4 regions of the Massilia sp. CMS3.1 genome follow, and region 2 is predicted to be linked to each of the others. Evidence: predicted binding sites of a transcription regulator. Region 2 holds the regulator's gene; each other region holds the start of a gene.
What was found. Region 2 encodes sigma-54, which starts transcription at its own class of promoters, with help from an activator protein. Its sites were predicted from a motif close to TGGCANGNAANCTGCTTT; they were not measured.
Positions count from the first base shown of each region.

Region 1 (3,868 bases), on a different contig from region 2:
GAAGCGGTGCAGCACGACATTGAGCACCATCGGATAGTCGTATTGCTTGATCAGCTTTGCGACCTGCAGTTTGAGGTCGAAGGTCCTGGTGCTCGAGAGGAAGTCGTTCATCTCCCGCGTCGAGTCCTGGAACGATAGCTGGACGTGGTCGAGGCCAAGTGCCTTCATGCGCGCCAGGCGCGTTTCGGTGAGACCGATGCCGGACGTGATCAGGTTGGTGTAGAAGCCGAGCCGGCGGCCTTCGCCGACGAGCTCCTCGAGGTCGTCCCGCAGCATGGGTTCGCCGCCCGAGAAGCCGAGCTGGGCCGCACCGAGTGCGCGCGCCTGGCGCATGACGTCGAACCACCCGGCGGTGGAGAGCTCGGCTTTCTCACGCGTGTAGTCGACCGGGTTATAGCAGAAGGCACAATGGAGCGGGCAGCGGTAGGTCAGCTCGGCCAGCAGCCAGAGGGGCGCCGCGATTCCGGCCGGGGGCAGGGGAGCGTTCATGGACGCTCCCTCAGGCAAGCCAGCCGCGTTCGTTGGCGGCGCGCAGGAAATCGTCGACATCGTCCTGCAGGCCGCTGGCGCCGAAGGCCTGTTCCAAGTCGGCGACGATGGCCGGTATGCTGCGCTGGCCGTCGCAGCGTTTCAGGATCTCGGCCGCACTCCCGTTCAGTTTGACCATTCCTTCCGGATACAGCAGGACGTATTTGTTCTGCGTTTCCTCCCACTGCATGCGAAACACGCGGGACAGCGATGGTTTGTCGGGCAGGGTGTTCATGTCGGTCTCCGCTGTTCAGGGATAGGCTTTATCGATCGCGTCCAGCATGGCCCACAGGACATCGAGTTTGAATTGCAGGATCTCCAGCGCGCGGCCCTGTTGGGCACGGGTCGTGAAATGGCCGAGCGTCACCTGCAAGCCGTGCTCGACGTCGCGCTCGGCCAGCGAAATCCGGCTGCGGAAATACTGCAAGCCCTCGGGGTCGATCCAGCCGTAGTGTTCCGGCCAGTTGGCCAGGCGGTCCTTGTGGATTTGCGGCGCAAACATTTCAGTGAGCGAGGAGCAGACCGCTTCCTGCCAGGGCGCCTGGCGGGCGAAGTTGAGATACGCGTCGACGGCGAAGCGCACGCCGGGCACGACGAGCCGTTGTGACCACAGCGCCACCGGGTCGATGCCGACCGCCGCGCCAAGGCGCACCCAGGCTTCGATGCCGCCCTCGTTGTCGTCCCAGCCGTCATGGTCGAGAATCCGGCGCACCCACTTGCGCCGGGTTTCCCGGTCGGGGCAGTTGGCGATGATGGCGCCGTCTTTCTGCGGGATGTTGACCTGGTAATAGAAGCGATTCGCGACCCAGCCGCGTAGCTGGTCCCCGCTCAGCTGCCCGCTGTTCATCCTGACGTTGAACGGGTGATGGATGTGGTAACCGGCGCCGCATGCGCGCAGTTGCGCTTCAAATTCGCTGCGGCTCCAGGGTGGAAGCGTCATAGGTGGATCTCCATGCCGTCGAAAGCGACCTCGATGCCATGGCGCGCCAGGGTAGCGCGCTGCGGCGAGTCGTCGTCGAGGATCGGGTTGGTATTGTTGATGTGGATGAGGATCTTGCGGCGCGCATCGATGCTGTCGAGCACGGCGATCATTCCCTCCGCGCCCGATTGCGGCAGGTGGCCCATGTCGGCCGCGCTCTTGCGCGAGAACCCGAGTTCGGTCATTTCATCCTGGGTCCAGAAGGTGCCGTCGACCAGCACGCAGTCGGCGCCGCGCAGGGCGGCCTCCACATGCGGCTCGATGGCGCCGAGTCCGGGTGCGTAGAACACGGATGTTCCCTTGTCCAGGTCCTCGATCAGGAGGCCGATGTTGTCGCCCACGCCGGGATGGGTCCGGTGCGGCGAATACGGCGGCGCCTTGCTGGTCAAGGATAGCGGCGTGAAGCGGATGCCCTCGATGCCCGGCACCTCCACCGGCAGCATGGCCGGGCCACCATCCACGGCATGCAGCGCGTGCCAGCGCACGCCGCAGTAGTGCGACAGGACGGGAACGAGCGGCAGACTGGTATTGAGGTCGTCCCAGACCGATGCACTGCAGTAGAGCGGCAGCGTTTTTCCCTCGCGCAGCATCAAGAGGCCGGTGACGTGGTCGACCTGGGCATCCATCAGCATCACGGCGGCAATGCCGGAATCGCGCCTGCTCCGCGCAGGCTGCAAGGCCGGCGTGGCGCGGATCTGCGCCAGAATATCGGGCGAAGCGTTGATCAGCACCCAGTCGTTGCCGTCTTTTGAGACTGCAATCGACGATTGGGTGCGCGCCGTGGCGCGCAAGCTTCCACTGCGCAGGCCGGCGCAATTGCGGCAGTTGCAGTTCCACTGCGGGAAACCGCCACCCGCCGCCGAGCCCAAGACGATGATCTTCATGTGTTGTCCGGTTGTTCGGAGGACCGTGCGCCCGGGGCTAAGTTCCGGGGCACGGTTTCCGGTGAAACGCGCGCTTGGCGCTTAGCGCTTGGCGATGTAAAGCGTGATTTCGAAGCCAAAACGCCAGTCGATGAATTCCGGTTTGCTCCAGGTCATGATCGATCTCCTCAAGAATAAAATGGTTGGGTCTGTCGAATGCACGGACACACTGCGCTGGGGGAGAACCCCCGGGCCCTTGCAGAATGAAAGCAAGAGCAATTTCTGTGCCGTGTGGCCAGGCGGGGCGCCGGCGGCATGGCATGTTCACGGATAGAACAGTGTGTCGAAACTGAACACACCGTTCGCAACAATCCGTACGCTGTGTCATGCCCGGTATAATTTCCGGCTAGATCGTCAACCCGCTCACGATAAATGTTTCTTGATCGCTCTCCACATTTTCGACAAGCGCGCAGCGCGGACATTCCCGCCATGTCGCGAATTCGCTTATCCGTCACTGAAAACGTGTTATCCGACCCGAGTCGGGTGACCGACCAGATGTACGAAGACTATCTTGAAGCCGCGGGCCGTGGCTGGGTTGCGGAAATCGACGGGGAGGTTGCCGCTTTCTGTTACGCCGATAAACACGACGGATCGATCTGGGCCTTGTTTGTCAATCCAGGGGACGAAGGCCAGGGTATGGCAAAGAGATTACTGGGCCTGGCGGTGAACTGGATTTTCGAATTGGGCCACGCATCTGCCCGACTCGATACGACGGCCAATACCCGGGCCGACCGTTTTTATCGTTTGCAAGGCTGGGAACGCCGGCCGGTCAGTGACACCAAGGTCGAATATTTCCTGCACAGGCCCGGCACGGTGTTGTAGTTCCAGTCCTTTCCATTGCTCCTGCGCCACATCTGGCCCATATTCGCATGGTTAAAAGGCGAATATTGTCCTAGCCTTGAAAGCGATTCTGCGCCGCCCGGCACGGTTTGGCCGCCGGCCTGTGCGCTTGACGATGGCCTGGTGGAACGCCGCATGCGCATTACATTTAAAACCCCGGATCAACCCGACGTGCACGCGCTAAGTACTTGACCGGGAATAAATGTGAATTTTGGCAAACAGAACCGGATGCGGTGCAAGGCGGCGAGTGCGCCGCAGTGCGAGCACTGCGAGCACTGCAAGCACGAGGCAACGCAGCAACGCGCCGGTTCTGGCAGCCAAAAACACATTTATTTCTGGGCGAGTACTTTAGTGCAGGAACTCGATGCTTACCTGTATTCCCGTTATCCGGCCGAAAACATGTACTCACTCGCTCTCGGTCTTCATGAATAAGAACGCAGCTTGAGATCTTGCGTGACGTTCGGCTGCGGTGTGACGAGCCCGGCTGGCAATAAATAAACACAGCAATTTACTTATTGCCGAGCCGGGACCAGAATGTGCGCATGCGCTCCCGTTCACCCTCGACCAACAACGCATTGCTGATCGCCAGTGCCTGCCT
Region 1 covers NZ_JBIMES010000001.1:331,626-335,493, forward strand. The annotation lists gene pqqE (pyrroloquinoline quinone biosynthesis protein PqqE) at 1-489, opposite strand, end outside; gene pqqD (pyrroloquinoline quinone biosynthesis peptide chaperone PqqD) at 500-763, opposite strand; gene pqqC (pyrroloquinoline-quinone synthase PqqC) at 779-1,468, opposite strand; gene pqqB (pyrroloquinoline quinone biosynthesis protein PqqB) at 1,465-2,391, opposite strand; gene pqqA (pyrroloquinoline quinone precursor peptide PqqA) at 2,473-2,547, opposite strand; gene ACHAC9_RS01390 (GNAT family N-acetyltransferase) at 2,860-3,252, shown strand; gene ACHAC9_RS01395 (MFS transporter) at 3,813-3,868, shown strand, end outside.
Region 1: the regulator sigma-54 is predicted to act here: its motif matches at 2,643-2,660, upstream of pqqA (pyrroloquinoline quinone precursor peptide PqqA).

Region 2 (3,868 bases):
GAGCGCGCGGACTCGCTCAAGCAGGCCGTCATCAACTTCGATTCGCTCGACGTCGACGAAGTCACGCAGACGCGCATCCTGACGGGAAATGTCATCGTCACACGCGGCACATTGACCCTGAAATCGGACCGCGCCCTGGTCAAGGAAAGCCCGGAAGGCTATATGAGCGTGACGCTGACCTCGGGTCCGGGCCGCGTGGCGACCTTCCGCCAGAAGCGCGACGGCGGTCCCGACCTGTGGATGGAAGGCCAGGCCGAGCGCATCGAATACGACGAGCGCCAGGAACTGGTGAAACTGTTTTCGAAGGCGATCGTCAAGCAGCTCGAAAACGGACGCCTGACGAACGAACTCGATGGCGCCTACATCTCCTACGACAGCCGGCGCGAAGTGGCGACCGTACGTAACGACGTCAGCGGCGAAAGCCGTGTTGGCGGCGGACGCGGCACCCTGATCATCGCGCCGCGCCGCGCGGCGCCTGGGGCCGCGCCCGCACCGGCGCCGGGAAAGCCATGATGATGAAGGATATGCCCGACAGCCGCAGCACCCTGGTCGTGCGGGGACTGCAGAAAAGCTACGGCAAGCGCCTGGTCGTGCGCGACGTCTCGCTCGAGGTGGGCTGCGGCGAAGTCGTCGGCCTGCTGGGCCCGAACGGCGCCGGCAAGACCACCTCGTTCTACATGATCGTGGGCCTGGTGCCGTCGGACGCCGGCACCATCGAGATCAACGGCGCCGACATCTCGAGCCTGCCGATCCACCGGCGCGCGGTGATGGGCCTGTCCTACCTGCCGCAGGAAGCGTCGGTGTTTCGCAAGCTGACGGTGGAAGACAATATCCGCGCCGTGCTCGAACTGCAGCGCGACGACAATGGCAAGGCGCTCACGAAAGACGCCATCAACACCCGCCTGGACTCCCTGTTAGGCGAACTTCAAATCGAGAAGCTGCGCGAGAATCCGGCGCTCTCACTGTCGGGCGGCGAACGGCGCCGCGTCGAGATCGCACGCGCGCTGGCCACCAACCCGCGCTTCGTGCTGCTCGACGAGCCCTTTGCCGGCGTCGATCCGATCGCGGTGATCGAGATCCAGCGCATCGTGCGCTTCCTGAAGGAGCGCGGCATCGGCGTCTTGATCACGGACCACAATGTGCGCGAGACGCTCGGCATCTGCGACCGCGCCTACATCATCAACCAGGGCGCGGTGCTGGCGTCGGGACGTCCCGACGACATCATCGCCGACGAGTCGGTACGACGCGTCTACCTGGGCGAACATTTCAGAATGTAGGATTGAAACGGCGCCATGAAACAATCCCTGCAACTCCGGACTTCGCAGCACCTGGCGCTCACGCCGCAGCTTCAGCAGTCGATCCGGCTGTTGCAGCTGTCCACGCTCGAACTGCACCAGGAGCTCGAGCAAATCCTGTCCGATAATCCGCTGCTCGAGCGGCTCGACGATCCGCTCGACCATTCGGTGCGCCTGCTGGCCGACGGTGCGATCAACGATTCGCCGCCACAAGCCGAGGCGCCGGCCCCGGGTGCCGAGGAGGGCGCGCCGGCCCCGGAATCGGCCGATGGGGAAGGCGGCGCCGAGGTCGAGCGCGGAGAGACCGACGGCGACTGGGGTGAGCTCGGGCGCAGCTCGGGCGGCGACGGCGACGACGATGGCCGTCCGCAGCTCGGCGCCATCGGCGTGACGCTGCGCGAGCACCTGACGGAACAGGTGCGGGTGACGGGCGTGACGGACCGCGACCGCGTACTGGCCGAACTGGTGATCGACGCGATCGACGACAACGGCTACCTCGAAGAGCAGTTGGATGAGATCCACGCGCGCTTGCCGGACGAGCTGGACATCGAGATGGATGAATTGCGCTGCGCGCTGGCGCTGGTGCAAAGCCTCGATCCGACCGGCGTCGGTGCGCGCAGCGCGGCCGAGTGCCTGGCGCTGCAGATCCGCAGCATGCGCGGCGTGCCGCTGGTGACGCGACGCATGGCCTTGAAAATCGTCGAGGGTTATCTGACCTGGTTCGCGCAGCGCGAATTCACCAAGCTGAAAAAAGCGCTCGACTGCGACGACGAAGACCTGCGCGAAGCGCAAGCCGTGATCCGCCAGTGCAATCCGCACCCCGGCGCGGCGTTCGCGTCGAGCGTGTCGGATTACGTCGTTCCGGACGTTATTGTCCGCAAATCGAAGGGCGGCTGGGCCGTCACGCTGAACAACGAAGTGATGCCGCGCCTGCGCGTCAACAACGTCTACGCCACCTTGCTCAAGCAGGGAAAAGGCGAAGGGCAAATGGGCGCGCAGCTGCAGGAAGCGAAGTGGTTGATTAAAAATATGCGCCAGCGCTTCGACACGATCCTGCGTGTTTCGCAGGCAATTGTGGAACGCCAGCGCAACTTTTTTAGCCATGGCGCGGTTGCCATGCGTCCCCTTGTGCTTCGCGAGATAGCTGATACACTAGGTCTGCACGAGAGCACCATTTCTCGTGTAACAACTCAAAAATTCATGCTGACCCCGCACGGCATGTTTGAGCTGAAGTATTTTTTCGGAAGCCACGTCGCCACCGAAGCGGGGGGCGAAGCATCGTCAACGGCGATACGGGCGCTTATTGCGCAGCTGACAGGAGCAGAAGACCCAAAGAACCCATTATCCGATAGCAAGATCGCGGAAATGCTCGGTGAACAAGGTATGGTCATTGCGCGCCGCACGGTTGCAAAATACCGCGAGGCACTCAAGATTCCTCCCGTCAGTCTCCGCAAATCCTTGTAACAGCGGCACCCACGCGTCCCAGGCGCGGTAGCGGAGTCCGCGCATTTATCTAAGGAGTGTGTATGAATCTCACCATCAGTGGCCACCACCTCGACGTCACCCCCGCCATCCGTGAATACGTACAGAACAAGCTCGAACGCATCACCCGCCATTTCGATCAAGTCATCGATTCCCACGTGATCCTCGCGATCGACAATCTCACTGAAAAAGACAAACGGCAAAAGGCCGAGATCAACTTGCGCCTGTCCGGCAAGATGGTGCACGTGGAGAGTGTGGCGCACGACTTGTATGCCGCGATCGACCTGTTGATGGACAGGCTGGATCGCCAGGTGATGAAGTACAAATCGATACTGAAAGACCATGGTCACGAGGCGCTCAAGCGCCGTCCTGAAGGCGGAGAGGCCACTGCTGCGTTCTGATCAGCACTGAGCACCGTCTGAACGAGGGCGCCGAAAGGCGCCCTTTTCAATTGGGCGTGGGCGCATGCACCCGCGACGCACGCGCTTCGGTAAAATGCATGTTTTTCCGTAAGCCGACCACCATGACCGACCATGTCCTGACCCGCGTTGCCAACGGCACCGGCGTGATTACGCTCGACCGTCCGAAGACCTTGAATTCTCTCTCGCTGGCGATGGTGCGGCGCCTCACCGCCATCCTGCTGGCCTGGCGCGACGATGCATCGGTCGCCGCGGTCGTGCTCACCAGCAGCAGCGAAAAAGCACTGTGCGCCGGCGGCGACATCCGCTTCTTCCATGAAGCCGGCCACGCCACCCCGCCAGGGGGCAGCGCGCTGCTGGAAGATTTTTTCACCGAAGAATACGCGCTGAACCACCTCATCTACTTCTATCGGAAACCGTATATCTCGATCATGGATGGCGTGGTGATGGGCGGCGGCATGGGCATCGCCCAGGGAGGTCCCGAGAGCGGCCTGCGCATCGTCACCGAGCGCACCAAAATGGCCATGCCGGAAGTGAACATCGGCTTGTTCCCGGATGTCGGCGGCAGCCATTTCCTGTCGCACGCGCCGGGTCAGCTGGGCAATTACCTGGGCCTGACGGGCTTGACGATGGGTGCGGCCGACGCCTTGTATGTCGGACTGGCCGACGTGT
Region 2 covers NZ_JBIMES010000008.1:85,172-89,039, forward strand. The annotation lists gene lptA (lipopolysaccharide transport periplasmic protein LptA) at 1-513, shown strand, start outside; gene lptB (LPS export ABC transporter ATP-binding protein) at 510-1,277, shown strand; gene ACHAC9_RS14485 (RNA polymerase factor sigma-54) at 1,293-2,759, shown strand; gene hpf (ribosome hibernation-promoting factor, HPF/YfiA family) at 2,822-3,178, shown strand; gene ACHAC9_RS14495 (enoyl-CoA hydratase/isomerase family protein) at 3,301-3,868, shown strand, end outside.

Region 3 (3,868 bases), on a different contig from region 2:
GAATTCCCAAGTGTGGACGTTGCCGATGATCCCGGATGGCGTCTTGAACTTCCACAGTTCCTTGCCGTTCACGTCGACGGCCTTGATGTGGCCTTCCAGGGTGCCGTAGAACACGACGTCGCCGGCAGTGGACAGCGCCCCGCTCCAGACCGAGAACTTCTCGGGTTTGGACCAGACGATCTTGCCGGTGCCCGCATCCCAGGCGATGAAGTTACCCAGGCCGCCATGGCTGTTCGGCGCCGCATACATCGAGAGGGTCGCGCCGACATACGGCTGGCCCGCGGTGTACTCGCTCTGGAAGGGCTCGTAATCCATGCAGACGTGGTTGGTCGGCACATAGAACAGCCCGGTCTTGCGGCTGAAACTTGCAGGTTGCTGATCCTTGGTGCCAAGCGCGGACGGGCAGATGCCCTTCGAATTGACGTCGGGCCCGTTCTTGTCGGTGCTGTACTTCGCCACCACCTGCGGCCGACCGCTCTTCATGTCGACGTGGGTCGCCCAGTTCACTTTCGGATCGAATTTCTCCGCCACCAGCAGTTCGCCGCTGACGCGATCCATCGTATAACCGAAGCCGTTGCGGTCGAAGTGCACCAGCGCCTTGCGCTGCTGGCCCTTGACCTTGATGTCGGCCAGGATCATCTCGTTGACGCCGTCATAGTCCCACTCGTCGTGCGGCGTCATCTGGTAGACCCACTTCGCCATCCCGGTGTCGAGGTCGCGCGCGAAGATGGTCATCGACCACTTGTTGTCGCCCGGACGCTGGCGCGGATTCCAGGTGCTCGGGTTGCCGGTGCCGTAGTACATCAGGTTCGTCGCCGGGTCGTAGCTGTACCAGCCCCAGGTGGTGCCGCCGCCCAGTTTCCACTGATCGCCCTTCCAGCTCTTGAGCGAGGAGTCCGGGCCGATCGGCGCCATCTTGCCATCGGTCCAGGTCATGGTTTTGGCGGGATCGACCATCAGTTCGTTGTCCGGTCCCGTGCTGTACGCTTTCCACAGCACTTTGCCGGTGTTCATGTCGTGCGCAGTGACGCGTCCGCGCACGCCGAATTCGCCGCCGCTGATCCCGGTGATGATCTTGTCCTTGAAGACATGGGGCGTGTTGGTGGTGGTTTCGCCGATCTTCGGATCGCCCACCTTGTTCTTCCACAATTCGGCACCGGTCTTGGCATCGAGCGCGACCAGGGTGGTATCGGCCTGCTGCAGGAAGATCTTGCCGTTGGCGTAGGCGACGCCGCGGTTCACCGTGTCGCAGCACATGACCGGGATCACGGCCGCGTCCTGCTTCGGCTCGTATTTCCAGCGGATGCTCTGGTCTTCCAGGGACAGGGCGTACACCTTGTTCGGGAACGGACTGTGGATGTACATGGTGTCGCCGATGACGAGCGGCCCGCCTTCATGGCCGCGCAGCACGCCGGTCGAGAAAGTCCAGGCGACCTGCAGGTCCCTGGCGTTCTTCGCGGTGATCTGCTTGAGTTCGCTGTACCGGTGATTGGAGAAGTCGCCCGACTGCATCGCCCAGTTCTTCGGGTCCTTGGTCAGCTGTGCGACGTCCGAATCGGCAGCCAGTGCCGGTCCGGCGGCCAGTGCCAGGCACGGCCACCAGCGGATGAATCTCGTTGGAAATGACATGATGAAGTCTCCTATGGTTTTTATAGCGGTCCAACTGGTTGGCCTTGCAAAACCTCAGCGCGGGGATCGCCCCATCCCTTACACAGCACTTAGCGTGCCAGTGGCGCCGATGGGGTATTCGTGTGACAGCATGTTCAGATTCGAGACAGTGCCCGGTGGGCTTGTATCATCCATGACGCAACACCAGGCCGGGCACCACATCAGCGTTGCGCTACATAACAAGCCTTGTTGGCAGTGGCCAGGATCGCCTTGTACTTGTCGGCCATTTTCTTGACCGATGGGGGGTCGCGAAACATGGCGCCGCGCTCACCTGCCATGGTCTGGTTGCGCAATGCGGTCGACATCTCCAGGTAGTGGTCGTGCGTCATGCCTTTGGCGATGTGATCGATGACGCAGGAACATTTGTAGAGGTATTCGCCCTTGCTTTCGTGCTGTTGCATGCACTCCAGTACGTACTCCACGCGGCTGCTGGTCGGGAAATCATTGGCATACGCCGCAGGGGCGAGGAACAGCAGTGACAACAGCAGCAAAGGGGCTCGCTTCATTCTTTTCTCCGATGACGGCTAAGGTGATGGCTGGATACATTGCCGCTGCGCAGGCGCCGTCCCGTGCGTGCACAGCGGCTTGTGCGTGCATGTCAACGGTGTCGCCTAGGCTTCCTGCAGCACGCCGCGCGCCTTCGCCACATGCGTCGAGATGGCATCCATCAATGCGGGGGACAGCGCGTCGTAGGGCGGCAAGCCGAGCTCCACGAGGCGTGCGCGCACGGCGCCCATGTTTTCCGGACGCGCGCCCGACTCGATAATCGACGACACGAAGGCAGCGAACTCCGGCGCCGCCCAGCCGCTCTCGCGCGACAGTTCGGTGTGCACGAAGTCAAGGCCATGGAACGGGTGCGCCGTGTTCTCGATGCGGCCGTACATGTGCACGCCACAGTCGCGGCAGGCGTAGCGCTGGATGGTGGCGGAGGGATCGACGATGGCAAGCTTGTCGGCGTTGGCAGTCACCGTCAGCTTGTCGCGCCCCACCACGGCCACCTGGGAAAACAGCGTCCCGGCCGGCTTCCAGCACTTGGTGCAGCCGCACACATGGTTATGTGCGACCTGACTCTTGATCTCCACCGTTACCGGATTGGTAGCGCACTGGCAGGTCAAGGTGCCGCCCGAAAAGTTGGGCGCGGCCGGCGTGATACCGGCATCGACGGCGGGATGGATTTTCACTCCGCTGGCCATGTTGCTGCTCGTGTCATTGCTCATGTTCGCTCTCCCTGGTTGGTTGGTTCAAAACAGCCTTGTGGATCCGGTCAGTACAGCACTACCGAGCGGATCGACTGTCCGCTCTTCATCAGCTCGAAGCCCTCGTTGATGCGCTCGAGCGGCAAGGTGTGGGTGATCAGGTCGTCGATGTTGATCTTGCCGTCCATGTACCAGTCGACGATCTTCGGCACGTCGGTGCGTCCGCGTGCGCCGCCGAAGGCAGAGCCTTTCCACTCGCGTCCGGTCACCAGCTGGAACGGCCGGGTGCTGATTTCCTGGCCCGCGGCGGCAACCCCGATGATGAAAGACTGCCCCCATCCCTTGTGCGTGCACTCGAGCGCCTGGCGCATCACCTGGGTGTTGCCGATGCATTCGAATGAGTAGTCGGCGCCGCCATCGGTCAGCTGCACGATGTGGTCGACGATGTTGCCGACCTCGTTCGGGTTGACGAAATGGGTCATGCCGAATTTATGGGCAATCTCGACCCGGGCCGGGTTGATGTCGACGCCGATGATCTTGTCGGCCCCCACCATGCGCGCGCCCTGGATCACGTTCAGGCCAATCCCCCCCAAGCCGAACACGACGACATTCGCGCCCGCCTCGACCTTGGCCGAAAACACGACGGCGCCCACACCGGTGGTCACGCCGCAGCCGATGTAGCAGGCCTTGTCGAATGGGGCGTCGGGCCGGATTTTTGCCAGTGCGATTTCGGGGACGACGATGTAGTTGGAAAAGGTCGAGGTGCCCATGTAGTGAAACAGGGGCTGCCCGTCGAGGGAAAAGCGGGAAGTCGCATCGGGCATCAGGCCGCGGCCCTGGGTCGAGCGGATCGACTGGCACAGGTTGGTTTTGCGCGACAGGCAGAACTTGCATTGCCGGCATTCCGGCGTGTACAGCGGAATCACATGGTCGTCGCGCTGCACCGAGGTGACGCCGGGGCCCGTTTCGAGCACGACGCCTGCACCTTCATGTCCGAGAATGGC
Region 3 covers NZ_JBIMES010000027.1:1,727-5,594, reverse strand. The annotation lists gene ACHAC9_RS23050 (methanol/ethanol family PQQ-dependent dehydrogenase) at 1-1,629, opposite strand, end outside; gene ACHAC9_RS23045 (hypothetical protein) at 1,830-2,174, opposite strand; gene gfa (S-(hydroxymethyl)glutathione synthase) at 2,280-2,885, opposite strand; gene ACHAC9_RS23035 (S-(hydroxymethyl)glutathione dehydrogenase/class III alcohol dehydrogenase) at 2,933-3,868, opposite strand, start outside.
Region 3: the regulator sigma-54 is predicted to act here: its motif matches at 1,712-1,729, upstream of ACHAC9_RS23050 (methanol/ethanol family PQQ-dependent dehydrogenase).

Region 4 (3,868 bases), on a different contig from region 2:
CACCGACATCCGCAGCAATGGTTACTGGATGAAGAGCTCGGATAACGTCCTGAATGGCGAGCTGGTCGGCATCTTCGGCCTGCAAGTTGCCGACCGCGTCAACCAGTACGCCGTGTTCACCGAAGCCACGGTTCCTGTTTTCAAGAACCTGGAACTGAGCGCTGCCGTGCGTGCCGACAAGACCGCCGGTTTCGATGCGCATGTGTCGCCGAAACTGGGCCTGCGCTATACGGTCAACGACAAGCTGCTGCTGCGCGCAACGGCATCGGGCGGTTTCCGCGCACCGAACATCGTCGAATCGGGTGACGGCCGCGGCCGCAGCTCGGTCGCCACCAGCGTCGTCGATCCACGCCGCTGCCCGACCGCCAACGCACTGAACGCACTGGTGCAAAACGGGGCCGGCGCGACGGCTAGCGACAAGGTGCAGGCGAACAGCTTCCGCGTCCAGGAATGCGTCGGCAGCCTGCCGAGCTTCGTGTCGTCGAATCCGGAACTGGAACCGGAAACCTCGCGTTCGCTGACCGCCGGTTTCGTCTTCCAACCGATCAAGAACTGGTCGATGGCGATGGACTACTATCACATCGAGCGCCGCAACGAGATCGGTACCCGCACGACGGCCGACATCCTGGCCGATGAAGCCAACCTGCCGGCCGGTCAGCTGGTCCGTATCGACAGCACCGCGGCCGACAACGAGTTCCTGGCACTAGCACGCAAGTACGCGCCGAACACCACCCTCAACTACGGTGGCGTTAACCAGCTGGGCCTGGTGTACAACCCGTACGTCAACAGCGGCAAGACGCGCGTCTCGGGCCTTGACTTCGATACATCGGGCCGCATCAAGTTGCTGGGTACGGACGTTCGCCTGAAGCTGGACGGCACGTATGTGCTGAAGTACCAGACCTTCAACGTTGGCAAGGGTGTCTATGACCGCAACATGGTTGGTACCTGGGACTTCGGTTCGCGCATGACGGTCAAAGCCCGCGCCAACGTGAAAAAGGGTGACTTCGACAATGGCCTGACCTGGAACTACGCCAGCGGCTATACCAACGACAGCATCAGTTCGCCGACCTACTGCGCGACGCAAAACGTCGCCGCGGCGAACATGGCTGACTGCTCGCGTGTCGACCACCACACGACCCTGGACTACAACCTGGCTTACACGGGCATCCCGCACGTGACACTGAATGCGTACGTCTACAACGTGCTCGGCGAAGACCGTCCGATCCAGTACCGTGACGGCTGGAACACGACCTCGCCGCAGTTCCGCGCGTTCGGCGTTGCCGCAACCTACAAGTTCTAATGTTTTGATCGGCTGAAGTAGTACGAACGTAGTACGAAAGACCAGGCTTCGGCCTGGTCTTTTTTTGCCCGTCACAACACGTCTTTTGCCGCCGTGCTAGCATGCCGTCCCATCCATGACCGACAAGAGTACGCCATGAGTTCAGTCTTTCGCCTCGTGCGCGACGAGGGAGGCGCTGCCCCCGTCGTCCTGTTCGAAGACTCCACCACGCCCGGTTTCGTTCCCTTGTGGGAAGAGGTCGGTGTCTACGACGCCCTGTATAACAGCGACGGCAGGCACGGGCGGGACGTATCGCGTGCGCTGGCCTACGGGCTGGACAGGGTGTCGAGCGAACCCGGGCTGAACCGCCTGGTCCCGTCGTCGGCATTGATGGCGGAAGCGATCCGCTTCCTGGAAAACGTCAACCGTGGCTGTGTCATCCACGGCTCGGCGGAAATCCAGACGCGCTGAGAAGACCTTACTTGCCACGTCAAACCATCACGATTTCCGGCGAAACGCTGGACCGTAGCCGCATCGAACAACTGCTGCACGACGACGCCATGCTCGTCTTCGAGGACTGCGACCTGTCCGGCGCCGACCTCTCGCGCCTGGATCTGCAGGAGAGCAGCTTTCGCAATTGCGTGCTGCTTGAAACCTCGTTCTATGCGGCCAATCTTTCGCGCACGCGCTGGCAGCGCTGCCGCGCCGGCCACGCCGACTTCGAATCCGCCGACCTGGTCGACGCCCGCTTCGACGCCTCGGACCTGAACAACACGGTCTGGCGCCGCGCCAAGCTCGCCTCCTGTGCTTTCAAGCGCTGCAAACTCACCGGCGCCGCTTTTGAAGACGTGAGCTACCTCGGCCTGTCGTTCGAAGACTCCCTCTTGATCGGCGCCGACCTGCGCCGCATGTCGTTTCGCAAGATGACGCTGGTCGGCCTCGATTTCGCCGACGCCGATTTGTCGGGCTGCGATTTCCGCGACACCGTGTTCGAGGGTGGCAGCCTGCGCGAAGCCCATATCAAGGACACGCGCTTTGATGGCGCCGACCTGCGCGAAGCCAACCTGGGTGGATTGAAACTTCTCAATGCCAAGCTGTTCGCGGGTGCAACCATTTCACCGCGCCAGGCGGCCGAGATCGTGCAGGCGATGGGCTTGAACGTGGCCTAGGAATGTCGAAAAATCTTACAGTGACGGCGCTGTTGAATTGCCTTATATCACTAACTCTTTGATTATTATCAATATGTTTCAGGTGGAACAGTTATTGCTTATTATAAATAATAATTAACCATAACTAAGGACCTGAAAATGAACGCTTCCCGTACCCTGGCATTGTGTGTCGCTCTTGCAGCTGCATGTGTTACTCCGGCCGCGAGTGCCACCGTCTTGACGAATCAAGGTAACGGCATCGCCGCGCCTTCATACACCATCGATTTCTCCGGTCAATCCGTTGGGGCGGACGTGAGCAATGCGTATGCCGCCGATGGCCTTACCTTCTTTGGACTGAATGCAGTCAGCTTGTATGGCGAGACCTTCGCGCCAACCAAGGCACCGGCAGTCGTGAATTTTTACGCGGGTATCAACAATTCTTTCGGCTTCAATTTCGATAATGCCGTTACCGACGTGTCCTTCTTCCTTGTCACGAATGGCGCGGGTACGACGATTACTTCCTATCTGAAAGGTACCGCAGTCGAATCGTTTAACGTCGGTCGCTACCTGGGCGTCAACAGCTTCCAGGGCTTTACCAATACGATGATCGACAGTGTCCGCTTCAACGTGGGTGGCGACGGCCTCGCCCTGATGGACAATGTCGATTTCACGAACGCGCAGACGAATGATGTGCCCGAGCCGACGAGCATTGCTCTGCTGGCCCTGGGCCTGGCTGGGATTGCCGCGCGTCGCCGCAAGGCATGAGTCGAGCAGCCTGCTCATCGGAGCTGGCCCGACTTGTAAGCAAATGCCACGAATGTAAGGGATTGTTAAGCTCGTCAACTGTTTGTTGATGCGGCCCGTTGATGGATCAGTGGCATGTGAATCGTGCACTGACCATCAACTAACCGAGGAGCTGCACCATGAAAAAAATTACCGCTACCCTGATCGCCGGCCTGTTCGCTACCGCTGCCTTCGCTCAAACGCCAGCCACCCCGGCTACGCCAGATGCGCAGGCGAACGTGGACGCCACGACGCCGAAAGCTGCGTTCGTCGACAACAAGGATCTGAAGGCCGGCGCGCAAACCGATGGCAAGCTGGTCAAGAAGATCAGCAAGGCCGATGCCAAGGCGGCAGCGAAAGCGGACAAGGATGCCAAAGCCAAGGCCGACAGCAAAGACACCAAGGCGGCAGTCAAGGCAGACATCAAGGTGCCGGCCGACGCGCAGGCCGATGCCCACGCAGCGCACGGTTCGACGACCGCCACGACCTCGACGACGGCCACGACCAAATAAGGTCCCGGCAGTCGCATGCAAGCCCGCGTTCGCGCGGGCTTTTTTGCCATTGTGCGGCTCAGCGCGCCAGCAACTGCTCGATATCTGCGACCAACGCGTGCGGGGGCGTGCGCGGCGCATAACGTTTGACCACGCGGCCGTCGCGC
Region 4 covers NZ_JBIMES010000020.1:9,837-13,704, forward strand. The annotation lists gene ACHAC9_RS21930 (TonB-dependent receptor plug domain-containing protein) at 1-1,300, shown strand, start outside; gene ACHAC9_RS21935 (hypothetical protein) at 1,436-1,750, shown strand; gene ACHAC9_RS21940 (pentapeptide repeat-containing protein) at 1,762-2,448, shown strand; gene ACHAC9_RS21945 (PEP-CTERM sorting domain-containing protein) at 2,587-3,192, shown strand; gene ACHAC9_RS21950 (hypothetical protein) at 3,351-3,722, shown strand; gene ACHAC9_RS21955 (glutathione peroxidase) at 3,781-3,868, opposite strand, start outside.
Region 4: the regulator sigma-54 is predicted to act here: its motif matches at 2,532-2,549, upstream of ACHAC9_RS21945 (PEP-CTERM sorting domain-containing protein).